One region of the Pinisolibacter sp. DMC100 genome, then DNA from elsewhere that is predicted to be linked to it. Evidence: riboswitches for the same ligand, from Rfam matches in the RefSeq annotation. Region 1 holds a riboswitch; each other region holds the start of a gene.

Region 1 (7,795 bases):
CGGGCGCCTGCCATTCGGCCGGATAGTGGCTCGCGACGTCGGGATGATGGGCGAGCGGCGGCGGCAGATAGGGATAGTCGCGCCAGTAGACCGGCACCACCGCCTCGTCGAATCGGGCGAGGACGGACGGGTGCAGCACCGCCGCGACCGGCCCCGCCGCCGACAGCAGCACGCAGTTGCGCTCCATCTTCGCCCAGGTCATGCCCATCTGCAGCTTGGCCGGGATCAGCCGGCCGAGACCGAGCGGGATCGCGCCGACGAGATCGTCGCGCGCCGACTTGCGCTCGTCGTGCTGCGGCCCGGCGTGATCGGGGAAGATCGTCAGCCGCGCGGCGTTGACGATCGGCGCGCCGGGCAGCCGCGCCATCTCGTCGAGCATCCAGCGCAGCGCCGTGTCGGAGAGTCCCGCCTCGTTGTCGGGATAGGAGCCGCCGACGTCGGAATGGACCCCGGCGAACCACACCTGCTTCAACCGCGCCGGCTTGCCCTCGGCTTCGGCGAGATCGTCGTCGGTGAACTCCTCCCAGGGCACCAGCTGGAAGTCGAAGCGGTTCTCGTCGATCGAGATCGCATGGCGGGCATGGCCGACGCCCGAGCCCAGCACCCGGTCCTTGAAGGCGAGCTGCATCCCCGACAGGAAACCCGCCCGCCCGGCCTTCTGGTTGAACCAGAGGACGAGGGCGAAGAGCACCACCGCCGTCGCGAGGCCCGCTGCGCCGAACAGTGCCCCCTGGAGTACCCTGCCGACGATCGGCGCCGTCGCCGGCCCGCCGCAGATCCAGCGGACCAGCCAACCCGCGAGAGCGAACAGCACGGCGAGGGCGCCGCCGATCGGGATCGCCGCCCGGACCGCCCGGGTCGAGAGCCCGATCGAGGCGACCGTATCGAAGACGCCGATGAAATGGGGGCTTCCCGGCGCCGCCTCGTAGTCGTCCCGGAAGGCCTCCGCCCGCCGCTTGCGCTCCGCGTCGATCGCCGCGACGTCGACGCCCGGCTTACGCCGCCTGATGTTGCCGTATTTGTAGACCGCCACCGCGTCCGCGGCGATCGCCCGCAGACTGGTGTCGTCGCGGCGCAGCGGCGTGCCGTCCGGCATCTCGGTCGGGATACCGACGAGGCCGAGCACGCCGGCGACCGCCCGGACCGTATAGGCGCCGCGGCTGAAGCCGATCAGCCAGATCCGGTCACCCGGCCGCCACAGGCGCAGGATCGCGCAGTAGCAGTCCTCGATGTTGCGGGTGATGCCGAGGCCGGTCGCTCCGGCGAGCACGTTGTAGATCTTGCGGAAGATGCCGACCTTGAGCTCCGCTCCGTCGGCCGGTGAGCCGAGACCGGGGTCGTAGAAGGCGACCTGATCCTTCGGCGAGATGCCGTTCTGCTGATCGCTGCGCGTCGCGGCGAAGAGCTTGTAGACGTTGGAGCGTTCCTCGTCGGGCAGCAGCCCGCCCGCCTGACCGGTACCGTCGGAGAAGATCAGGATGTTTTTCGCCATGACGCTGCCCTCCCGTCGCGGACGGCAGGCATGGTGAGCCCGTTCGACGCGCGAAGCAACGTCGAATTGCGGTACTTTCGGACTACAATCTCGATCTTCAGGCCGCCGTGCGACGCCGCGCGGCGAGCGAGGCGATCAGCGCCTCCGCCTCGGCGCGGTCCTCGAACACCGCCTCGTAGCCGCCGCCGAAGTCGCGGAAGCCGCCGACGTTCTCGGCGGTGACGCCGACCAGCAGCGGCACGCCCAGTTCGACCGCCTTCTCGACCACCTGACGGAAGCCGTGGCCCTCGATCTCGCGCTTGCCGAACTTGGAGAGGACCAGGAGATCGGGCAGTCGCTCGGTGTCGAGCGCGGCGAGCGCCAGACCGGCGGCCTCCTCCAGCGCGCCGTGGTCGAGCCGGCAGCCGCGCGCGTCGGCGCCGCGATCCTGCGACAGGTGGAACCGCCGCCCGGTGGCGAGGTCGACCAGCGACATGTCGCAGCGCCGCCGATTGGGGCGGCGCTCGTCGTGCTGGATCATGCCGGCGACGGCGAGGCCCGCGGCGGCGGCGATCTCCGCCATGTCGGCGAGCATGGTCCCCTCGCCGGCCGGGTAGACCAGCGCCGCCAGAATCGGATCGTCGTTCATGTCACTTGCCCTTGGGCCGGAAGGCGACCATGCGCTCCGGCTTGGTTTCGAGCCGATAGCCGCCGGCGAGGTCGATGCAGTAGGGCACCGCCGGCATCACCGCGTCGAGGCAGTCGCGGATCGACGAGGGTTTGCCCGGCAGGTTGATGATCAGCGACGAACCGCGCAGGCCCGCCTCCTGGCGCGACAGGATCGCCGTCGGCACGATGGTCAGGCTCTTCGCCCGCATCGCCTCGCCGAAGCCCGGCATCATCCGGTCGCTGACGGCGAAGAGCGCCTCGGGCGTCACGTCGCGCGGCGACGGCCCGGTACCGCCGGTCGTCACCACCAGCGAGCAGCCGGCGACGTCGCACAGATCGATCAGCGCCGCCTCGATCGCCGGGCGCTCGTCTTCCACCAGCCGCTTCTCGATGCGGAAGGGTGTCGCCAGCACTTCCTCGAGATAGGCCTCGATCGCCGGACCCGACAGATCTTCGTAGATGCCGCGCGTCGCGCGATCGGATACGGTGACGACGCCGATCGGAACGACGGCGGTAACAACTTCGGACATCATGACCCTCTGGGCAGGCGGGCGGCCGGGCGACCGGCCCGACCTTCGGTGCCATCAAAGACCCATGCCTTGCCATGGATCAAGAGGCCGAAGCCGCCGGCGTGGCACGAGGTGGCGAAGTTGAACTTTGGACGGAGAAATCTCATGGCCCGCACCGCGGAAGGATACCGCGCCCATCGCGGCCCCACCTGGCTCACCGGCGGGTTTCGCCCGTTCTTCCTGGCGGCCGGCCTGTGGGCGGCGCTGGCGGTGGCGCTGTGGCTGCCGCTGTGGGAAGGCATGATCACCCTGCCGAGCCGGCTCGCGCCGATCGACTGGCACGCCCACGAGATGCTGTGGGGCTATGCCGGCGCGGCGATCGCCGGCTTCCTGCTGACCGCCATCCCCAACTGGACGGGGCGTCTGCCGGTGGTCGGCCGGCCGCTGCTCGTCCTCGTCGTGCTGTGGGCGATCGGCCGTGTCGCGATCTTCGCCTCGGCGCCACTCGGCGCGGTGGCGACGGCGATCCTCGACCTGCTCTTCCCCCTCGGCCTGACCTTCGTCGCCGCTCGCGAGGTGGTCGTCGGGCGCAACTGGCGCAATCTCAAGGTCGTTGGCCTCGTCGGCCTGCTCGCCGTGTCGAATGCCGTCTTCCACGTCGAACTGGCGATGCGCGGCACCGCGCCGCTCGCGATCCGCATCGCCATCGCCGCGATCCTGATGCTGGTGGTGGTGATCGGCGGCCGCATCGTCCCGAGCTTCACCGCCAACTGGCTCAGGCCGCGCGGCCCCGGCCGCATGCCGACGCCCTTCGCCCGCTTCGATCAGGTGGCGAGCATCGTCGTCGGCATCGCGCTGGCGATCTGGGTGGTGCTGCCCGAACACCGGGTGACGGCTGTCGCGCTTGCGATCGCCGGCGTCGTCGATCTCGCCCGTCTCGCCCGCTGGGCCGGCTGGCGGACGACCGGCGAGGCGCTGCTGGTGGTGCTCCACGTCGCCCGCGTCTTCGTCGGCCTCGGCTGCCTCGCTCTCGCGGCGAGCATCGCCGGGGCGAACCTCGCCCCGACCGCAGCGCTCCACGCCTGGACGGTCGGCGCCATCGGACTCACCACGCTGGCGGTGATGAGCCGCGCCAGCCTCGGCCACGCCGGCCTGCCGCTCCACGCGACGCGGCCGATCGCGGCCCTCTACGTCGCCTGCACCGTCGCGGCGCTCGCCCGCGTCGCCGCCGGCTTCGGCTGGGCCGAATTCGCGCTGCTGCACGTGGCGGCGCTCGGCTGGATCGTCGCCTTCGGCGGCTTCTTCGCCATCTATCTGCCGATCCTCACCCGCCCCCGCGACTGAGGCGGCACGGACGCTTCCGGCAAAGAACGAGGGCGGCCCCGAGGGCCGCCCTCTTGCGTCGCGTCGCGCCGCCGATCAGTGGCCGGTGTGGTTCATGCCGCCGCCGGAATGGTCCATCGGCTTCTGCGCCTCGACGTCGAAGTCGACGTCGACCGAGCCGGCCTTCTCGAACACCAGCGTGCCCTTGAAGGCCTTGCCCACTTCGATCGGCCCGCCGAGGCCGATGAACATCACGTGGAAGCCGCCCGGCTTCAGCTCGACGGTCTTGCCGGCGGGGATCTCGATGCCCTTGTCGAGGGCACGCATCTTCATCACGCCGCCGTCCATCGACATTTCGTGGATCTCGACCGTCTTGGCGACGTCCGACTTCACCGCCACCAGACGATCGTCGGTGGTGCCGGTGTTCTTGACCGTGAGATAGCCGCCGCCGACCGGCGCCGCCTTCGGCGTGGCGCGGCTCCAGGGATGGTCGATCTCGAGGTTGCCGACCTTGTAGCCGTGGGCGAGCGCCGCACCGGCCGAGAGGAGGAGAGCGAGGCTGGAAGCGAACGCGAGGGTCCGGATGGTCTTCATGGGATCAGTCTTTCGCGTGGGGTGCGATCGGGCCGCGCCGCGTCGGGCGTCCGGGCCGTCGCCGGGAAGGAAAACGTCGGTGGATGGGCGGATCACGCCGCCGGCGGACCGCGTGCCGTCGCCCGCGGCGCGAGGACCGTCGTCCCCGCCTCGTCCCGCCACGCCAGCCGCTCGACCGCGACGAGCCGCGGCGCCGGCACCTCCGCCGCCGCCACGGCACCGAGACCGGGCGCGGAGAACAGCACGCAGGTGCCGCAGAAGTGATCGGCGTGGTCGACGCGGTGGCCGGCGATGTCTTCCGCCGCGCGTGCGGCGTCGACCGGCGCGGTGCAGATGCCGGCGACCGCGATGCCCGATCCTTCGACCAGATCGGCCGCGGTGACGAAGCCCGGCAGTACCCGCGGCGCGAAGGCGACGAGCACCAGCGCCACCGCGAGCGTCGCGGCGGCGACAAGGCGCTTCCATCGTCCGGGCGTCCACATCGTCATCACCCGACCATGACGGCGAAGACCGCGTCTCGTCAATCCGTCGCGGTCCCGCCCCCTCGCCCCGGCCGGCCCTTGCGCCGATCGCGACCGACGTCTACGATTCCGGGTGTGATGGTGCCGCGTCGGAGTCCTCCGAGGCGGTGAAAAGGGAACACGGAAGGGCCGAATCGCGCCCGAGCCGTGGCCGCCCCCGCGACTGTGAGCGGCGAGGGGTCCGGACGAAGATCGCCTGCGGGCGATCGGTCACTGATCGCCCCCGAGACCACCCGGGGGAGCACGATCGGGAAGGCCGTCCGGATCTCGACGACCCGCGAGCCAGGAGACCTGCCATCCGCATGAGCGTCGTTCGCGTCCCTCGGGCGGGGTGTCCCGGTAGGCGTTGTCGGAGTGTCCCGCGTCGCGGGCCTTCGCTTCACGGGCGACGCGCTCGTAGATCGAGGTGGAAGACATGCACATCATGGAAGGCTTCCTGCCCGCGCCGCACGCGCTCGGCTGGACGCTGGTCTCCGCTCCCTTCGTGGTCGGCGGCTTCGTCTCGTTGCGCCGCACCCTGCGCGAACGCCCCGAGGCGCGCCTGACGCTGGCCGCCGCCGGCGCCTTCACCTTCATCCTCTCGGCGCTGAAGCTGCCGAGCGTGACCGGCTCCTGCTCGCACCCGACCGGCACCGGCCTCGGCGCCGTCCTCTTCGGCCCCGCGGTGATGGCGCCGATCGGCGTGATCGTGCTGCTGTTCCAGGGCCTGCTGCTCGCCCACGGCGGCCTCACCACGCTCGGCGCCAACGTCTTCTCGATGGCGATCGCCGGCCCCTGGGTCGGCTGGGCGACGTGGAAGCTCGCCTCCCGCGTCGGCCTGCCCGCCACCGTCGCCGTCTTCCTCGGCGCGGCGCTGGCCGACCTCGCGACCTATGTCGTCACCTCCTTCGAACTGGCGCTCGCCTTCCCCGACCCGACCTCGGGCATCGCCGGGGCCTTCGTGAAGTTCGCCGGCATCTTCGCCGTGACGCAGGTTCCCCTCGCCCTGGCCGAAGGCCTGCTCGTCGTCGTCGTCATGAACGCCCTCGTCGGCCGCATTCCCGGCGCCTTCGACGGCAAGATCGCGGAGGCCGGCCGATGACCTCGACGCTGTCCAACCGCACCTCGATCGTCCTCCTCCTCGTCGCCACCGCCATCGTCGCGGCACCCCTGGTGCTGCCCTTCGGCGGCGAGTTCACCGGCACCGACGACATCGGCTCCAAGGCGATCGAGGCGAGCCACCCCGGCTACGAACGCTGGACCAAGCCCTTCTGGGAACCGCCGTCGAAGGAGATCGAGAGCGCGCTCTTCGCCCTCCAGGCCGCGGTAGGCGCCGGCATCCTCGGTTATGCACTGGGCCGCCGCAGCGGGAGCCGCCGTCGCGATGACGCCGATCGATAGGATCGCCGCCGGCAACCGCTGGCGCGACCGCTCGCTCGCCGAGAAGGCTCTGCTCGGGCTCGGCCTTCTCGCCCTCGCCCTCCTCACGCCGCCCTGGCCGACGGCCGTCGCGATCCTCGTGGTCGCGACGCTCGCCGTGACGTGGCGGGCCGGCGTGCCGCTGGCGACGTGGGCACGGCTCCTCGCCGCCCCGCTCGGCTTCGTGCTGACCGGCGCGGCGACGCTGCTCGTCACCATCGGACCGGACGGCATCGGCTGGGCGCCCGGCGGCTTTGCCGCCGCCGCGACCCTGACGCTGCGCGCGAGCGCCGCCGTCGCGGGCCTGCTGACGCTCTCGGCGACGACGCCGGCGACCGATCTCGTCGCCGGTCTGCGCCGCCTGCGCGTGCCCGACGAGTTCGTCGAACTCGCCCTGCTCGTCCATCGCTTCCTGCAGGTGACGGGCGAGACCGCCGCCGCCATGAACGCGGCGCGGGCCGCCCGGCTCGGCGACATCGACTGGAAGAGCCGCATCCGCTCCGCCGGCATGGTCGCCGCCAACCTCCTGCCGCGCACGCTCGATCGCGCCCGCCGGCTCGAGATCGGGCTCGCCGCCCGCGGTTGGAACGGCGGCGCGCTGGCCGTACTTTCGCCCGCTCGCCCGGTCTCGCCGACCGGTCTCGCCGCGACCTGCGCGGTGCTCACGTCCCTCGCGCTTCTCGGATGGGTCTTCGCATGAGCCTCCTCGCCGTCGAAGGCCTCTCCTACGTCTACCCCGGCGGTGTGGCGGCGCTCGACCGCATCGACCTCACGGTCGAACGCGGCCGCCGCCTCGCCATCCTCGGCCCCAACGGCGCCGGCAAGACGACGCTGCTCCTCCATCTGAACGGCACCCTGCGCCCGAGCGCCGGCCGCATCGCGCTCGCCGGTGCCCCCGTCGCCTGGGACCGCGCCGGCCTCGTCGCCTGGCGCCGCCGCGTCGGTCTGGTGCTGCAGGAGGCCGACGATCAACTCTTCGCCCCGACGGTCTTCGAGGACGTCTCCTTCGGGCCCCTCAACCTCGGCCTCGCGCCGGCGGAGGCGCGCGCCCGCGTCGAGGAGGCGCTGACGGCGCTCGGCATCGCCGACCTCGCCGACCGCGCCACCCACATGCTGTCCTTCGGCCAGAAGAAGCGCGCGGCGATCGCCGGGGCCGTCGCCATGCGGCCGGAGATCCTGCTGCTCGACGAGCCGACCGCCGGCCTCGACGCCCGTTCCGCCCGCCGCCTGCTCGCCACGCTCGAAGCGCTCGAGGCGGCCGGCACGACACTGGTCTTCACCACCCACGACGTCGCCATGGCCCATCGCTT
Region 2 (7,795 bases), on a different contig from region 1:
GATGTTCGCCGAGGACATCGTCGCCGGCGGCGGTGATCTGAAGATCCGTCAGTCCGATCCGAGCCGCTTCAAGGTCGGCGAGAACCTCGCCATGACCCCCGGCAAGGTGATCTGGCAGAACGACGTCTGCCAGCTGATCCAGTACACGCCGACCACCGAGACGGTGCGCAAGCGGCCGCTGCTGATCGTGCCGCCGTGGATCAACAAGTTCTACATTCTCGATCTCAACCCCGAGAAGAGCTTCATCCGCTGGGCGGTGGCGCAAGGGTTCACGGTCTTCGTCGTCTCCTGGGTCAACCCGGACGAGCATCAGGCCAAGAAGTCCTTCGAACACTACATGAAGGAAGGCATTCTCGAGAGCATCGACGTGATCGAGAAGGCGACCGGCGAGCGCGAGGTCGACACCATCGGCTACTGCGTCGGCGGCACGCTGCTGTCGGTGACGCTCGCCTGGTGCGCCGCGACCGGCGACGACCGGATCAGGTCGGCGACGCTCTTCACCACCCAGGTCGACTTCACCCATGCCGGCGAGCTGATGGTCTTCGTCGACGAGGACCAGATCGGCATCGTCGAGGCCAAGATGGCCGAGCACGGCTATCTCGAGGGCCGCTCGATGGCGACGGCCTTCAACATGCTGCGCTCGAACGACCTGATCTGGCCCTATTTCGTCAACAACTACCTGAAGGGCAAGGAGCCCTTCCCCTTCGACCTGCTCTACTGGAACTCCGACAGTACGCGCATGCCGGCGGCCAACCACAGCTACTACCTGCGCAACTGCTACCTCGAGAACAACCTCACCAAGGGCAAGATGGAGCTGGCGGGCGTCAAGCTCGACCTCTCCAAGGTGACGATCCCGATCTACAACCTCGCCGCCCGCGAGGACCACATCGCCCCGGCGAAGTCGGTGTTCGAGGGATCGAAGTTCTTCGGCGGCGAGGTCCAGTTCGTGGTCGGCGGCTCCGGCCACATCGCCGGCGTGGTCAACCCGGCCGACAAGCCGAAGTACCAGTTCTGGACCGGCCCCAGGGTCGAGGGCACCATCGAGGGCTGGTATGCGAAGGCGACCGAGCACCCCGGCACCTGGTGGCCGCACTGGCGCGACTGGCTGTTCTCGCTCGCCCCCGAGATGGTGCCGGCGCGCGAGCCCGGCGGCGGCAAGCTGAAGATCATCGAGGACGCGCCGGGCTCCTACGTCCGCGTCAAGGCGTGATCGCGCAGGGCGCCCGCCCGGAAACGCTCCGGCGTTGAGACTATCGCAAGGTGGATCGTGACACGCTCGCGGCTCGAAGCCCCTCCGGGTTTCGGGCCGCGACGCCGTCGCGCCCCTCGCCTCTCGCACGCCGGCCCGCCATGCCCGATCACGCCTCCTCGCCCGTGCTCGCCTTCCTGCGCTCGCTCGCCGTGCTCGCACCGCCCGTGCCACGGGCGAAGGTGCCGACGGCGACGCTCGTCGCGACCGCAGCCCTCCTCTTCGCGCTGCTGGCGGCGAGCGGCTCCCGCGTCCTCGGCGATCCCGATTCGATGTGGCACGCGACGATCGGCAACTGGATCCTGACGCACCGCGCCTTCCCGACCGTCGACCTGTGGTCGCACACGGTCGCGGGCGAGCCGTGGATCGCCAAGGAATGGCTGAGCCAGGTGCTCTTCGCCCTCGCCTTCCGCCTCGCCGGCTGGGCGGGCGTGGTGGCGCTGACCGCCGCCGTCGCCACCGCCGCCGTGCTGGTGCTGGCACGCGAGGCCTTCGCCCGCCTGCCGGCGCTGGTGACGCCGCTGGTGCTCGCCCTGGTCTACATGCTGATGGCCGGCCAGATCCTCGCCCGGCCGCACGCGCTCGCCTGGTTGCCGACGGTCCTGTGGACGCTCGGCCTCCTCCGTGCGGCGGAAGAGGCCCGCGCGCCCCGCCCCGCACTCCTCCTGGTGATGGTGGTCTGGGCCAATCTCCACGCCTCCTGGCTCTTCGGCCTCGGCGTCGTGCCGATCGTCGCGCTCGAGGCGCTGATGCGGGCCGATCCGGCCGATCGCCGCGGTCTCGCCCTGCGCTGGGGCCTCTTCGGCCTCGCCGCGGCGTTGGCGACGCTGGTGCATCCCTACGGCTGGGGCACCTGGAAGGCCGCCTTCTCGGTGATCGGCATCGAGGGGCTGCAGGATTCGATCATGGAATGGCGGCCGCAGAGTTTCGCCGGCTTCAACCCGCTGGAAGCGGTGCTGCTGCCGGTGATCGCGTTGCTCGCCACGGCGGGCGCCCGCATCCCGCTCGCGCGGCTGCTGCTGCTGCTCCTGCTCTTCCACATGGCGCTCGCCCATGTCCGCCACACCGCGCTGCTGACGCTGGTCGGCACGCTGGTGGCGATCGAGCCGATCGCCGCCCGCATCGGCCGGCCGGACGGCGACGTCCCGCCCCCACCGCGGGCCCTGACGATCGGTGCCCTCGTCCTCGCCCTCCTCGCCGCGGCGACGCTGCCGCTGCGCGACATCGCCCCGCCGCGCGACAATGCCCCCGCCGAGGCCCTCGCCGCCGCCCGTGCCGCCGGCGTGACCGGCGCGGTGCTGAACGACTACGGCTTCGGCGGCTTCCTGATCGCGCGAGGGGTCCCGACCTTCATCGACGGCCGCACCGAGCTCTACGGCGGCAAGCGCGTCGCGCTCTATCGCAGGGCGGTGTCGCTGCAGGGGCTGTCGAGCTTCGACAAGGTCTTTTCCGATCCGAAGATCGGCTGGACGCTGCTGTCCACCGGCACGGCGGCGATCGATCTCCTCGACCGCTCGCCCGGCTGGCGCCGCGTCTACGCCGACGAGGTCGCCGTGGTCCACGCCCGCATCGTGCCCTGATCGTCGGCGGCGCGCTGCCCCCACGCCTCTTCGAAGACGAGGTCGTCGAGCGACAGCCGCTGCCGCCATCCCCGCTGCTCCAGTTCCGGCGAGGCGAAGGCGGCGTCGACCCGGCCGAGACAGAGGCAGGCGACGATCTCGATCGCCTCCGGAATGCCGAGCACGGCGCGCACCCGGTCCTTGTCGAGGATCGAGACCCAGCCGACGCCGATGCCTTCCGCCCGAGCCGCCAGCCACAGGTTCTGCACCGCGCAGACGCAGCTGTAGAGATCCGTCGCCGGATCGGCGCTCCGCCCCAGCACCACCGGTCCAGCCCGATCGCGGTCGCAGGTGACGACGACGACGACCGGCGCCTCGCGCAGCCCCTCGAGCTTCAGCCGGCGATGGATCGCCGCCCGGTCGTCCGGGAAGAGCGCCGCCTCGCGCTCGCGTGCCTCGAGGAAGGCGTCGTGGAGCTGCGCCCGCACCGCCGGATCGCGCAGGACGAGGAAGTTCCACGGCTGCATGAAGCCGACCGACGGCGCCCGGTGCGCCGCCTCGAGCAGGCGCCGCAGTACATCCGGTTCGATCGGATCCGGCCTAAACTCGCCGCGCACGTCGCGCCGCGTCGCGATGGCGCGGTAGACGGCGGCGCGATCGGCCTCGTCGAAGGCGGAGAAGTCGGCCATGACGAGACCGTCGCCCTCGGGCGGGACGGCGGACGACGACGACGACGGCGACGGCGACGGCGACGCATGATCGCCCGCGGCGGCGGGCGCGAAGGTGGTGCGCGACATCGATGATCCCCTCGTGTCGACGCGACCCGGCGCCGACCAGACGCTGGGACCTCTTCGGCTCGGCCGGTCTCCCGACTGAGGATCACCCCGCTCCGACGCCTTCCCGGTCGCCCGGTGGCTCTCCCCTCGCGGGGTGTCGGAGCAGTCCCCCTTCACGGTGTTGGGCACGTCGCGGACTTCCACCGCGTTCCCGATTCTCCCGCGTGGGCGGGCACCGAACCGCCGCGAGGGATGCCACGTCCGCGGGGTTTCCGGAAGTCCGAAACGAAAGAGCCCGCCCGGATCGCTCCGGGCGGGCAGGTCTTCTCGGGAGAAGGTCGACCGATCACTCCGCCGGAGCGGCCTCGGTCTGGTCGGCACCGGCCGGGGCGGCGACCGCCTTGGTCGGGTTCAGCGCGGCGTGGAGCTTGTCGCGATCGAGCTCGCCCTCCCACCAGGCCACGACCACGGTGGCGACGCCGTTGCCGATGATGTTGGTGAGCGCGCGGCATTCCGACATGAACTTGTCGATGCCGAGAACGATCGCCATGCCCGGGACGAGGCGCGGATCGACGACGGCGAGGGTGGCGGCCAGCGTCACGAAGCCGGCGCCAGTGATGCCCGAGGCACCCTTCGAGGTCAGCATGGCGACGACCAGGATGATCAGCTGCTGCTGGAAGGACAGGTCGAAGCCGAGCGCCTGGCTGATGAACAGCGTGGCGAGCGTCATGTAGATGTTGGTGCCGTCGAGGTTGAACGAGTAACCCGTCGGAACCACCAGACCCACGACCGGCTTGGAGCAACCGGCACGCTGGAGCTTGGCCATGATCTGCGGCAGGGCGCTCTCCGACGAGGAGGTGCCGAGCACGATCAGCAGCTCGTCCTTGATGTAGGCGAGGAACTTGAAGATCGAGAAGCCGGCGATGCGGGCGATGGTGCCGAGCACCAGGAAGACGAACAGCGCGGCGGTCAGATAGAAGGTGGCGATCAGGCCGGCGAGATTGCCGAGCGCCTGCGGGCCGAACTTGCCGATGGTGTAGGCCATGGCGCCGAAGGCGCCGATCGGGGCGGCCTTCATGACGATGCCGATGACACCGAACACGCCCATCGCGACGTCGTCGATCAGGGTGCGCACCGGCTTGCCCTTGTCGCCGAGCATCATCAGCGCGAAGCCGAAGAGGATCGAGAACAGCAGCACCTGCAGCACGTCGCCCTTGGCGAAGGCGCCGACGACGCTGTCCGGGATGATGTTCATGACGAAGTCGACCGACTTCTGCTGCTTCTCCGGCGCGGTGAACTGGGCGACCGCGGCGGCATTGCCCTGGCCGTGGAAGCCGTGGCCGGGAGCGACGATGTTGCCGACGATGAGGCCGATGGCGAGCGCGAAGGTCGAGACGATCTCGAAGTAGATCAGCGCCTTGACGCCGACGCGGCCGACCTTCTTGGCGTCGTCGATGTGCGCGATGCCCGACACCACGGTGCAGAAGATGATCGGCGCGATCACCATCTTGATCAGCTTGATGAAGCCGTCGCCCATCGCCTTGATCCACTCGTTGGTGGCGAAGGCCGGGAACAGCCAGCCGACGACCGCGCCGAGCACGATCGCGATCAGCACCTGGACATAGAGGATCTGGTGCCAGCTCTTGCGCACCTCCTGCGGCATCTCCGGCAGGATGTGATCGGGCATGTGGATCTGCATGAAGGTCTCCCCCTCTCGGTCGTCACCCCGCGACGGCGTCCCCGCGACCCTCGTCGGTCGTCTCGACGCATGCGAGAGCAAGATGTCCGCTCCGCGTGCCGCGCATGGGAAGTCGCCATACGGCGCGCACGGCGACGTCTCAATTGCGGGTTTCCACAGATGCGACGGCAGCGCGCCGAATCTTCGGGAAATTTCAACGGATTGAGCAAACCCCTTGGAGACTTGCGGCTTTCCACGATCGACCAACGGTCTACGACGAAAGTCGTATCGATTGAATTGGATCGCGTCCAGCCATGCGACGAAGAAGGGCCGGCGTCGCCGCCGGCCCTTCGATGACGTCGCGCAGAGGTGGGTCGATCAGGGGAAGACGCCGACCGTCTCGATGCCGAGATCTTCCGGCCAGCCCATCATGCAGTTCATGTTCTGGATGGCCTGGCCCGAGGCGCCCTTCACCAGATTGTCGATGGCGCACATGACGATCGCCCGGCCCGGCCGCCGATCGGCGAAGACGCCGATGTAGGCCCGGTTGGAGCCGCGCACGTGGCGGGTCTGCGGCGCCGTGCCGAAGGGCAGCACCTTGACGAAGGTCTCGCCGGCGAAGCGCTTTTCGAGGATCTCGGAGATCGACTGCGGCGTCGCCCCGCCCACGAGCTTGACGTAGACGGTCGCCAGCATGCCGCGGTTCATCGGCACCAGATGCGGCGTGAAGGAGCAGAGGACCGGCCGGCCGGCGGCGCGGGAGAAGCCCTCCTCGAGCTCCGCCATGTGGCGGTGATGGCCGACGCCGTAGGCATGGAAACCGTCGGCGACCTCGCAATAGAGGTTCGCTTCCTTCAGCGAACGCCCGGCGCCGGTGACGCCCGACTTGGCGTCGATGACGATCTCGTCCGGATCGATCGCGCCCGCCTCGATCAGCGGGATCACCGGCAGCTGGGAGCACGTGGTGTAGCAGCCCGGATTGGCGACGAGACGGGCCTCGGCGACGGCCTCGCGAGCGAACTCGGTGATGCCGTAGACCGCTTCCTTCTGCAGCTCCAGCGCCTGATGGGCGTGGCCGTACCAGTACTCGTAGGCGGCCGGATCGGAGAGGCGGAAGTCGGCGGAGAGATCGACGATCTTGATCCGCGCCGGCACCGCCTTCAGCACCTCCTGGGTGGTGGCGTGCGGCAGGGCGCAGAAGACGAGATCGACGCCCGCCCAGTCCACCTCGGCGATGGTGATCAGGCGCGGCAGGTCGCAGCCGACGAACTGCGGGAAGGCTTCGGCGATGGTGGTGCCGGCCTTGCGATCGGCGGTGAGCGCGGCGATGCGGACCTTCGGATGGTTCAGCAGGAACCGCAACAGCTCGGCGCCGGTGTAGCCGGACGCACCCAGAATGGCGACGTTGATCGTGTCGGACATGGGAATTCGATCCTCGGAAGACTGGTCGGGACGTATGACGGATTTCGACGACGAGGGGAAGACGGCGGCCGCGCGGGGCCGCCCTTCCGTCAGCGTCGTCGCTTCTCCGCCTCGAGCCCGAGCCAGGTCTGGGCGACCGCCGCGCCGGCGATCGCCGTGAGGTCGGCGTGGTCGTAGGGTGGCGCCACCTCGACGACGTCGCCGCCGACGAAGTCGATGCGGCCGAGTTCGCGCAGGATCGCCAGCGCCTCGCGCGAGGTGAGCCCGCCGGCGACCGGCGTCCCCGTCCCCGGCGCGAAGGCCGGGTCGAGGGCGTCGATGTCGAAGGTCATGTAGGCCCTGGCGTCGCCGACGCGGGCGTAGATCCGCGCGACGACGTCGGCGATCGACAGCGTCTCGAGCTCGTAGCTCCAGACGATCTCGAGGCCGCAGTCGCGCGGCGCATGCGTGCGGATGCCGATCTGGATCGAGCGCGACGCGTCGATCACGCCGGCCTCGACGCCGCGCCGGACGAAGGCGCCGTGATCGGTCCAGTGCCCCGGCCCCGCCTGCCCCTCGTCGCCCCAGGTGTCCTGATGGGCGTCGAAATGGACGATGGCGAGCGGCCCGTGCTTCTCGGCGTGCGCCACGAGCAGCGGATAGGTGACGGAATGATCGCCGCCGAGCGAGAACAGCTTGGCGCCCGAGACGACCACCTCGGCCGCCTGCGCATGGATGCAGTCGTGCGCCTCCCACGGCCGGGCGTAGTCCCACGACACGTCGCCGCGATCGACGACGTTCAGCACCTCGAACGGGTCGAAATGGAACGGATACTGCGGATCGCCGTCGAGAATGGCGGACGCCCGCCGGATCGCCTGCGGCCCGAAGCGCGAGCCCGTCCGATTGGAGACGGCGGCATCGAAGGGAATGCCGAGGATCGCGACGTCGACGCCTTCGAGGTCGCGCGAATAGCGCCGCCGCATGAAGGAGAGCACGCCGCCGTATGTCGGCTCCGCCGCCCCGCCGGAGAGCGGGCCGAACACGGCATTGTCGGTCGGCCGCGGCCGAAGGGGATCACCGGTTCCGGTAGCCATCGTCTCGTCTCTCCGCGCTCCACCGCGTCCTACGCTCC
Region 3 (7,795 bases), on a different contig from region 1:
GACGAGGCTCTCGACCTTCCACGCCTCGCGGGCCCGCTGCGCCGCCATCCAGTTCGGCATGAAGGTGAAGGCCTCGTCGAGGATGTGCGGCGTGTGGCGGCCCGGCGAATAGTGCAGCGCCCGGTCGACATATTCCTCCAGCGCCGGCTTGAAGGTCGGATGGGCGCAGTTGGCGATCACGGTCTTGGCCCGGGCCTTCGGCGAGAGGCCGCGCAGGTCGGCGAGACCCTGCTCGGTGACGATCACCTGGACGTCGTGCTCGGTGTGATCGACGTGGGAGACCATCGGCACGATGCAGGAGATCGCCCCGCCCTTCGCCACCGAAGGCGTCATGAAGAACGAAATATAGGCATTGCGCGCGAAGTCGCCCGAGCCGCCGATGCCGTTCATGATCGACGTGCCCATGATGTGGGTCGAGTTGACGTTGCCGTAGATGTCGGCCTCGATCATGCCGTTCATGGCGATGATGCCGAGGCGGCGGATGACCTCCGGATGGTTGGAGATCTCCTGCGGGCGCAGCACGATCCGCTCGCGGTAGAAGTCGATGTTGTCGAGGAACTCCTTCGTCGCCTCCTCCGACAGCGACAGCGCCGTCGCCGAGGCGTGCGTCAGCTTGCCCGACTTGATCAGGTGCAGCATGCCGTCCTGGAGCACTTCGGTGTAGGCCGAGAGATTGTCGAAATGGCCGTGCTCGAGATCGGCCATCACCGCGTTGGCGACGTTGCCGACGCCCGACTGCAGCGGCAGCAGATTGGCCGGCAGGCGCCCCATCTTCACCTCGTGGTCGAGGAAGTCGATGATGTGATGGGCGATCTTCTTCGACGTCGCGTCGGGGGCGGTGAAGGCGGTGTTGCGGTCGTGGGCGTCGGTCTCGACGATCGCCACGATCTTCGACGGATCGACGCGGAAGAACGGCTGGCCGATGCGGTCGTGTGCCGTCACCATCGGGATCGGCTTCCTGTGCGGCGGCCGGTCGGTGCCGTAGTAGATGTCGTGCATGCCGGCGAGCGCCAGGCTCTGCCAGGAATTCACCTCGAGGATGATCTTGTCGGCGCAGTCGAGCCAGGTCTTGTTGTTGCCGATCGACGACGACGGGATCAGCAGCCCGTCCTCGGTGATGCCGGCGACCTCGACCACCGCGACGTCGAGCTTGCCGAGGAAGCCGAACCACACCGTCTGGGCGACGTGCGAGAGGTGGATGTCGATGTACTCCATCTCGCCGGCGTTGATGCGCTTGCGGCAGATCGGATCCGACTGATAGGGCAGCCGCATCTCGATGCCGTCGACCTTGGCGAGCGCGCCGTCGAGTTCCGGCGCCGTCGAGGCACCCGTCCACACCTTGACCTTGAAGGGCCGACCCTGCGCGTGCTCCGCGTCGATCCGCTTGGCCAGTTCGATCGGCACCGCCTTCGGATAGCCCGCGCCGGTGAAGCCGCTCATGCCGACGGTCGCACCGTCCGGGATCAGGGCAGCGGCTTCGGCCGCCGTCATGACCTTGGAGAAGAGACGGGAATCGAGAATCCGGGAAGGCTTGGTCGCAACGTTCATCTCGGGGAGGCCCTTTGGCACCGTCGCCTGATTTCGGCGACGAACCGCCTTCTCCGGCGAACCGACGGCAATCGGTCGGCCGGTCACGGCGATCCATGGTTCGGCAGGTTCATCTCGGACGGATCGCCCCGATCCGCCCGGAACATGCTCGCGACCGAAGCCCAGCGCTCTCTCTCGCCCTTGCCCTGCGACGAACGAGCCGCGTCTTTCGATCTCGTCGATTGAAATAACGAGCAACAGCCCCGGCTCGAACCCATACGAAAGCATTTGAAAGCAGTGCAGCATGGATCGCGGCGACAAATCCGCCGTGCAGCCGATTCGGCAATTTCAATGCCTTGCGACCGATTGCTCACAAAATTCGGAACATGATACCGAATATTCGCATTCATGCATTGCTGCACCGCACATGTATGCGAAAATCGCATGTCTCGCGCGCAGGGCGCCGCGTCTGCGACCTTCGGACGAGACGGTGGGCAATCCGACCGTTTTCGGCCGGAAATCGGCGGTCCAAGCGGGCGCTCGCCGGCCGCTTTCCTTGACAGTCGCGTGAAACGCCCCTTATCTCGCCGCGTCGACGGTCCCGCGGGCACTCCCGCGGGCGAAGAGGGAATGCGGTCGAGCCTCTCGGTCCCGAGAAGCTCCAAGCCGCGGCTGCCCCCGCAACTGTGAGCGGAGAGTGCCGACGCCGAATGCCACTGGGTTTCCCCGGGAAGGCGGCGTCAGCGCGATCGATCCGCGAGCCAGGAGACCTGCCGTCGCGCCCGAAATCCCCGACCGCCGGAGGGGCGGAGAAGGAGAGCATCGCCGTGACGACACCCGTATCCCGTCCCGAAACCGCCCGTCCGACGACGGTGCTGGTCTGCGTCAACTGCCGCCGCGAGGGCGACGCCGAGGACGCCCCGCGCGCCGGCCGCCGCCTGCACGACGCCCTCGCCGCCCGTGCAGAGGCGCACGACGACGTCCGCGTCGTCGGCGTCGAGTGCCTGTCGGTGTGCAAGCGCCCGGTCACCATCGGCTTCGCCGACGACACCAAGTGGACCTATCTCTACGGCGAGTTCGACGAGACCGCCGCCGACGAGATCGTCGCCACCGCCCGCCTCTACGGCGAGACCGACGACGGTCTGATCGCCTGGAAGAGCCGCCCGGTCGCCTTCCGCCGCGGCGTCGTCGGCCGCATCCCGCCCTTCGCGGTCGCCACCGCCAATCCGGAGGGCCGCCCGTGAACGCCTTCGCCAAGATCCCCGTCACCATCGTCACCGGCTTCCTCGGCGCCGGCAAGACGACGCTGGTCCGCCATCTGATCGAGAACGCCCGCGGTCGCCGCATCGCCATTCTCGTCAACGAGTTCGGCGACGTCGGCGTCGACGGTGCGCTGCTCTCCGACTGCGGCGACGAGAGCTGCCGCCCCGCCGCCGTGGTCGAACTGACCAACGGCTGCCTCTGCTGCACCGTCGCCGACGACTTCATGCCGGCGATCGAGAGCCTGCTCGCCCTGCCGAACCGTCCCGAGCACATCGTGGTCGAGACCTCCGGCCTCGCCCTGCCCAAGCCGCTGGTGAAGGCCTTCGACTGGCCGGAGATCCGGGCGAAGCTCACCGTCGACGGCGTCGTCGCCGTGGTCGATGCCGCCGCCGTCGCCGACGGCCGCTTCGCCGACGATCCGGCGGCGCTGGCCGCAGAGCGGGCGAACGACGCCGCGATCGATCACGACAATCCGCTCGAGGAGGTCTACGAGGACCAGCTTCTCGCCGCCGATCTCGTCGTGCTCAACAAGGCCGATCTCCTCGGCGATGCCGATCTCGCCGCGATCGAGGCCGAGATCCGCGCCGCCGTTCCGCGCGCCGTGAAGGTGGTGCGCGCGACCGAGGGTCGGGTCGATCCGACCGTCGCCCTCGGCCTCTTCGCCGCCGCGGAAGACGACCTCGCCGCCCGCCCCTCGCACCACGAGGCCGAGGGCGAGGAGCACGACCACGACGACTTCGAGACCATCGTGGTCGACGTCGCCGCGACCCCCGACGCCGAGAGCCTCGTCGCGCGGCTCAGGACCGTCGCCGAGGCCCACGACGTGCTGCGCATCAAGGGCTTCGTCGAAGTGACCGGCAAGCCGATGCGGCTTCTGGTGCAGGGCGTCGGCGCCCGCTTCCGTCATGCCTTCGACCGCCCGTGGCGACGCGACGAGACGCGCGCCGGCCGCCTCGTGGTGATCGCCGAGAAGGGCCTCGACGCCGCCGCCGTCCGCGCCGCACTCGCGTCCTGAGGAGGGCTCCATGCATCTCGTCGCCGATCAGGTGCGATCGCTCGACGAGACCGCGCGGGCCGTCGACCTCGCCCAGACGCCGGGCGAGGTCGCCTTCCTCTCCTTCTCCGACAGCGACCTCGGACTGGTCGCGAGCCTCGCCGAGGAACGCGGTGACGCCCTGCCGTCGCTGCGCCTCGCCTCGCTCGCCGACCTGCGCCATCCCTATTCGATCGACCTGTGGCTGGAGCAGGTCGGGCGCCACGCCAAATTCGTCCTCGTCCGCCTCCTCGGCGGCCTGGACTGGTGGCGCTACGGCGTCGACGAACTCTCCGTCGCCGCCCGCAATCGCGGCATCGCCCTGGCGATCGTCCCCGGCGAGGCCCGCGCCGACGAGCGGCTCGACGCCGCCTCGACCATCCCGATCGAGGACCTCCGCCGCCTCTGGGCGTGGTTCCAGGAAGGCGGCCCCGACAATGTCGGTTCGGCCCTCTCGTGGATCGCCGCCCGCCTCGGCCGCCCCGCGACCTGGGACGAGCCCCGGCCGCTCCCCGCCCACGGCGAATTCGCCGCCGCCCGGCGCGAGGGCACCGGTCCGCTGGCGCTGATCACGCTCTACCGCTCGATCTGGGCCGCCGCCGACACCGCGCCGATCACCGCGCTCGCCGATGCGCTCGCCGCCCGCGGCCTGTCGGTGCGCGCCGAATGGGCGACGAGCCTCAAGGACGGCCGCGCCGTCGAAGGGCTCTCGCGCCTGATCGAGACGGTGAAGCCTTCGATCGTCGTCAACACCACAGCCTTCTCCGCCCGGCTCGACGACGGCACCTCGGTGCTCGACCGCGCCGGCGTCCCCGTGCTGCAGGCGGTGCTGGCGACCTCCGATCGCGAGGCATGGCGCGCGTCCAGCCGCGGCCTCGGCGCCTCCGACCTCGCCATGAACGTGGTGCTGCCCGAGGTCGACGGCCGCATCGCGACGCGGGCGATCTCCTTCAAGGGCCGCAACGAGCGATCCGCCACGCTGGAACACGCCCCCGCCCGCCACGTCCCCGACGACGCCGGCATCGCCGCGGTCGCCGATCTCGCCGCCGCCTGGGTGCAGCTGGCGGAGACGCCGCGCGAACGCCGCCGGCTGGCGATGATCGTCTCGAACTATCCGGCGAAGGGCGGCCACACGGCTTACGCCGTCGGCCTCGACACGCCGGCCTCGATCGTGACGATCGCCGAGGATCTGGCCGCGGCGGGCTACGCGGTGACGCCGCCGCCGGAGGCAGGCGAGATCATGGCGATGCTGGAAGGGCGAAGCGCCGCTTCGAAGACGCCGGGGTCGACGTCCGTGCGCGATCCATCGAGACGCGCCTGCGGCGCTCCTCGGGATGAGGCGCCGGAGAATGCCGTGGCAAATCCGGAGAATGCCGCGGCAAAACAGACGCCTCATGCTGAGGAGGCGGCCGAAGGACGCCGTCTCGAAGCATCGCGCACGGCATCGCCCTCGGCTCGACCGAATGAAGCGGCTCCATCGCAGGAAGAGAAGGGCGAGCCCCCCGCCCTTCCCCTCGCCACCTACGAAACCCTCTTCGCCGACCTCCCCGAAACGTTTCGGGCCTCCGTCCTCGCCGCCTGGGGGCAGCCCGGCGAGGACCCGGCGCTCGTCGACGGCGCCTTCCCCTTCGCGACGCTGGCGCTCGGCAACCTCCTCGTCGCGGTGCAGCCCGATCGTGGCCTCGCCGCCGATCGCAAGGACGCCTATCACGACGCCTCGCGCCCGCCACGCCATGCCTATGTCGCCTTCTACCTGTGGCTCCGCGAGGCAGCCCGGATCGACGCGATGATCCACCTCGGCACCCACGGCACGCTCGAATGGCTGCCGGGCAAGGCCGCCGCCCCCGCCGCCGACTGTGCGCCGACGCTCCTTCTGGGCGCGACGCCGATCGTCTACCCCTTCGTCGTCAACAACCCCGGCGAGGCGGCACAGGCCAAGCGCCGGCTCTCGGCGATCGCGCTCGGCCACATGACGCCGCCGCTCGCCAAGGCCGGCTCCCACGGCGCCGCCGCCGAGATCGAGGCGCTGCTCGACGAGTTCTCTCAGGCCCAGACGCTCGACGCCCGCCGCGCCCGCATGCTCGCCGAGACCATCCTCGAGCGCGCCCGCGAGACCGGCCTCGACGCCGAGAGCGGCATCGCCCCGGAGATGGACGCGGCCGAGGCGCTGACCCGGCTCGATGCCTGGCTCTGCGATCTCAAGGACGCCCGCATCTCCGACGGTCTCCACGTCTTCGCCCGCGCGACCTCCCCGGCCCTGCGCGAGACCGCCGCCGCGACTCTGGCGGAAGACGCCGACGCGACCGCCCGCGCCGCCCTCGAGGGCGCGCTCGAGGCCTGCGCCACGGCCGAACGCGACGGGCTGATCGCCGCTCTCGACGGTCGTTTCGTCATGCCGGGCCCCGCCGGTGCCCCCTCGCGCGGCCGTCTCGACGTGCTGCCGACGGGGCGCAATCTCTACGCCGTCGACCCGCGCGCCGTGCCGACCCGCACAGCCTGGGAGATCGGCCACCGCACGGCGGAAGAGGTCGTCACCCGGCATGCCCAGGACCACGGCGACTGGCCGCGCGCCGTGGTGCTCGATCTCTGGGGCTCGGCCACCATGCGCACCGGCGGCGACGATCTGGCGCAGGCCTTCGCCCTGATGGGCTGCCGCCCGACCTGGGACCCGGCGACCGCCCGCATCACCGGCTTCGAGATTCTGGTGCCGGCGAAGCTCGGCCGCCCGCGCGTCGACGTCACGCTGCGCATCTCCGGCCTCTTCCGCGACGTGTTCGAACGCCAGATCGCCCTCTTCGACGAGGCCGTCCGCGCCGTCGCCGCCCTCGACGAGGACGACGAGGACAACCCGCTCGCCGCCGCCCGCCGCGAGGCCTCGGACGACACCGCCCTCTACCGCGTCTTCGGCGCCGCCCCCGGCGCCTATGGCGTCGGCATCGCCACCACGGTCGCGACCGGCGGATGGGCGACCCGCGCCGACCTCGCCGAGGCCTATGTCGCGGCCTCCTCCCACGCCTTCGGCCGCGAGGTCGACGGCGTCGAGGCGCGCGAGGCCTTCGTCGACCGGCTCGCCTCGGTCGATGCCTTCGTCCATTCGCAGGACAGCGCCGAACAGGACGTGCTCGACGCCGACGCCTATGCCGAACACGAGGGCGGTTTCGCCGCCGCCGCGGAGGCCGCCGGCAATCGCCCGGCGCTGTGGCACGTCGACACGACGCGGCCCGATCGGACGCGCGTCCGCACGCTCTCGGAGGAGATCGCCCGTGTGGTGCGCGCCCGCGCGACCAATCCGCGCTGGATCGCCGGCCAGATGCGCCACGGCCACCGCGGCGCGGCGGAAATCGCCGAGACGGTCGGCAATCTCCTCGCCTTCGCTGCGACCACCGACTCGGTGGCGCCGAGGGCCTTCGATCTGCTATTCGACGCGACGCTCGGCGACGAGCGGGTCCATGCCTTCATGAAGGAGGCGAACCCGCGCGCCGCCACCGCCGCCGCCCGCGCCTTCGACGAGGCCCTCCGTCGGGGATTGTGGGCGAGCCGGCGCAATTCCGTCGCTGGACGAATAGCGGAAATCCTGGAGGCCGAACGATGAGCGGAAGTGAGAAGCCCGACCCGAAGCTGGTGAAGGGCTGGTGCCCCGGCGCGCTGCGCCCGATGGAATCCGCCGACGGCTTCCTGGTGCGCGTCCGCCTCACGGCCGGCATCCTCACCGCCGACATGGCCGGCGAGATCGCCGATTGCGCCCGTCGCTTCGGCAACGGGCTGATCGACTATTCCCAGCGCGGCAATCTCCAGCTGCGCGGCGTCGAGGTCGACGACCTCGCCCCCCTCCAGGCCCGCCTCGCCGAACTCGGCGTGCTCGACGGCGACGCCGAGGCGGAAGCCGTGCGCAACATCGTGCCCTCGCCGCTCTCCGGTCTCGACCCGTCCGCCGCGATCGACGGCCGCGCCCTCTGCGCCGCGTTGGAGCAG

The links. A riboswitch is a leader RNA that binds a small molecule or an ion and turns the genes downstream of it on or off. The one in region 1 is predicted to bind cobalamin.
Region 2: linked by a shared signal. The riboswitch ahead of bluB (5,6-dimethylbenzimidazole synthase) and the one ahead of ACT541_RS13565 (energy-coupling factor ABC transporter permease) in region 1 are both predicted to bind cobalamin.
Region 3: linked by a shared signal. The riboswitch ahead of ACT541_RS09965 (DUF1636 family protein) and the one ahead of ACT541_RS13565 (energy-coupling factor ABC transporter permease) in region 1 are both predicted to bind cobalamin.

The regions. Positions count from the first base shown of each region.
Region 1 covers NZ_JBQUZT010000003.1:96,674-104,468, reverse strand. Annotated here, with positions in the region: gene ACT541_RS13595 (phospholipase effector Tle1 domain-containing protein) at 1-1,492, opposite strand, end outside; gene ACT541_RS13590 (DUF2478 domain-containing protein) at 1,590-2,120, opposite strand; gene mog (molybdopterin adenylyltransferase) at 2,122-2,670, opposite strand; gene ACT541_RS13580 (NnrS family protein) at 2,815-3,993, shown strand; gene ACT541_RS13575 (copper chaperone PCu(A)C) at 4,069-4,566, opposite strand; gene ACT541_RS13570 (hypothetical protein) at 4,659-5,048, opposite strand; cobalamin riboswitch at 5,150-5,400, shown strand; gene ACT541_RS13565 (energy-coupling factor ABC transporter permease) at 5,503-6,168, shown strand; gene ACT541_RS13560 (energy-coupling factor ABC transporter substrate-binding protein) at 6,165-6,467, shown strand; gene cbiQ (cobalt ECF transporter T component CbiQ) at 6,451-7,185, shown strand; gene ACT541_RS13550 (energy-coupling factor ABC transporter ATP-binding protein) at 7,182-7,795, shown strand, end outside.
Region 2 covers NZ_JBQUZT010000002.1:115,540-123,334, reverse strand. Annotated here, with positions in the region: gene phaC (class I poly(R)-hydroxyalkanoic acid synthase) at 1-1,210, shown strand, start outside; gene ACT541_RS09535 (hypothetical protein) at 1,351-2,829, shown strand; gene bluB (5,6-dimethylbenzimidazole synthase) at 2,784-3,497, opposite strand; cobalamin riboswitch at 3,650-3,839, opposite strand; gene ACT541_RS09525 (dicarboxylate/amino acid:cation symporter) at 3,931-5,271, opposite strand; gene argC (N-acetyl-gamma-glutamyl-phosphate reductase) at 5,641-6,684, opposite strand; gene speB (agmatinase) at 6,774-7,757, opposite strand.
Region 3 covers NZ_JBQUZT010000002.1:215,805-223,599, reverse strand. Annotated here, with positions in the region: gene ACT541_RS09970 (acetyl-CoA hydrolase/transferase family protein) at 1-1,548, opposite strand, end outside; cobalamin riboswitch at 2,107-2,319, shown strand; gene ACT541_RS09965 (DUF1636 family protein) at 2,355-2,771, shown strand; gene cobW (cobalamin biosynthesis protein CobW) at 2,768-3,805, shown strand; gene cobN (cobaltochelatase subunit CobN) at 3,816-7,415, shown strand; gene cobG (precorrin-3B synthase) at 7,412-7,795, shown strand, end outside.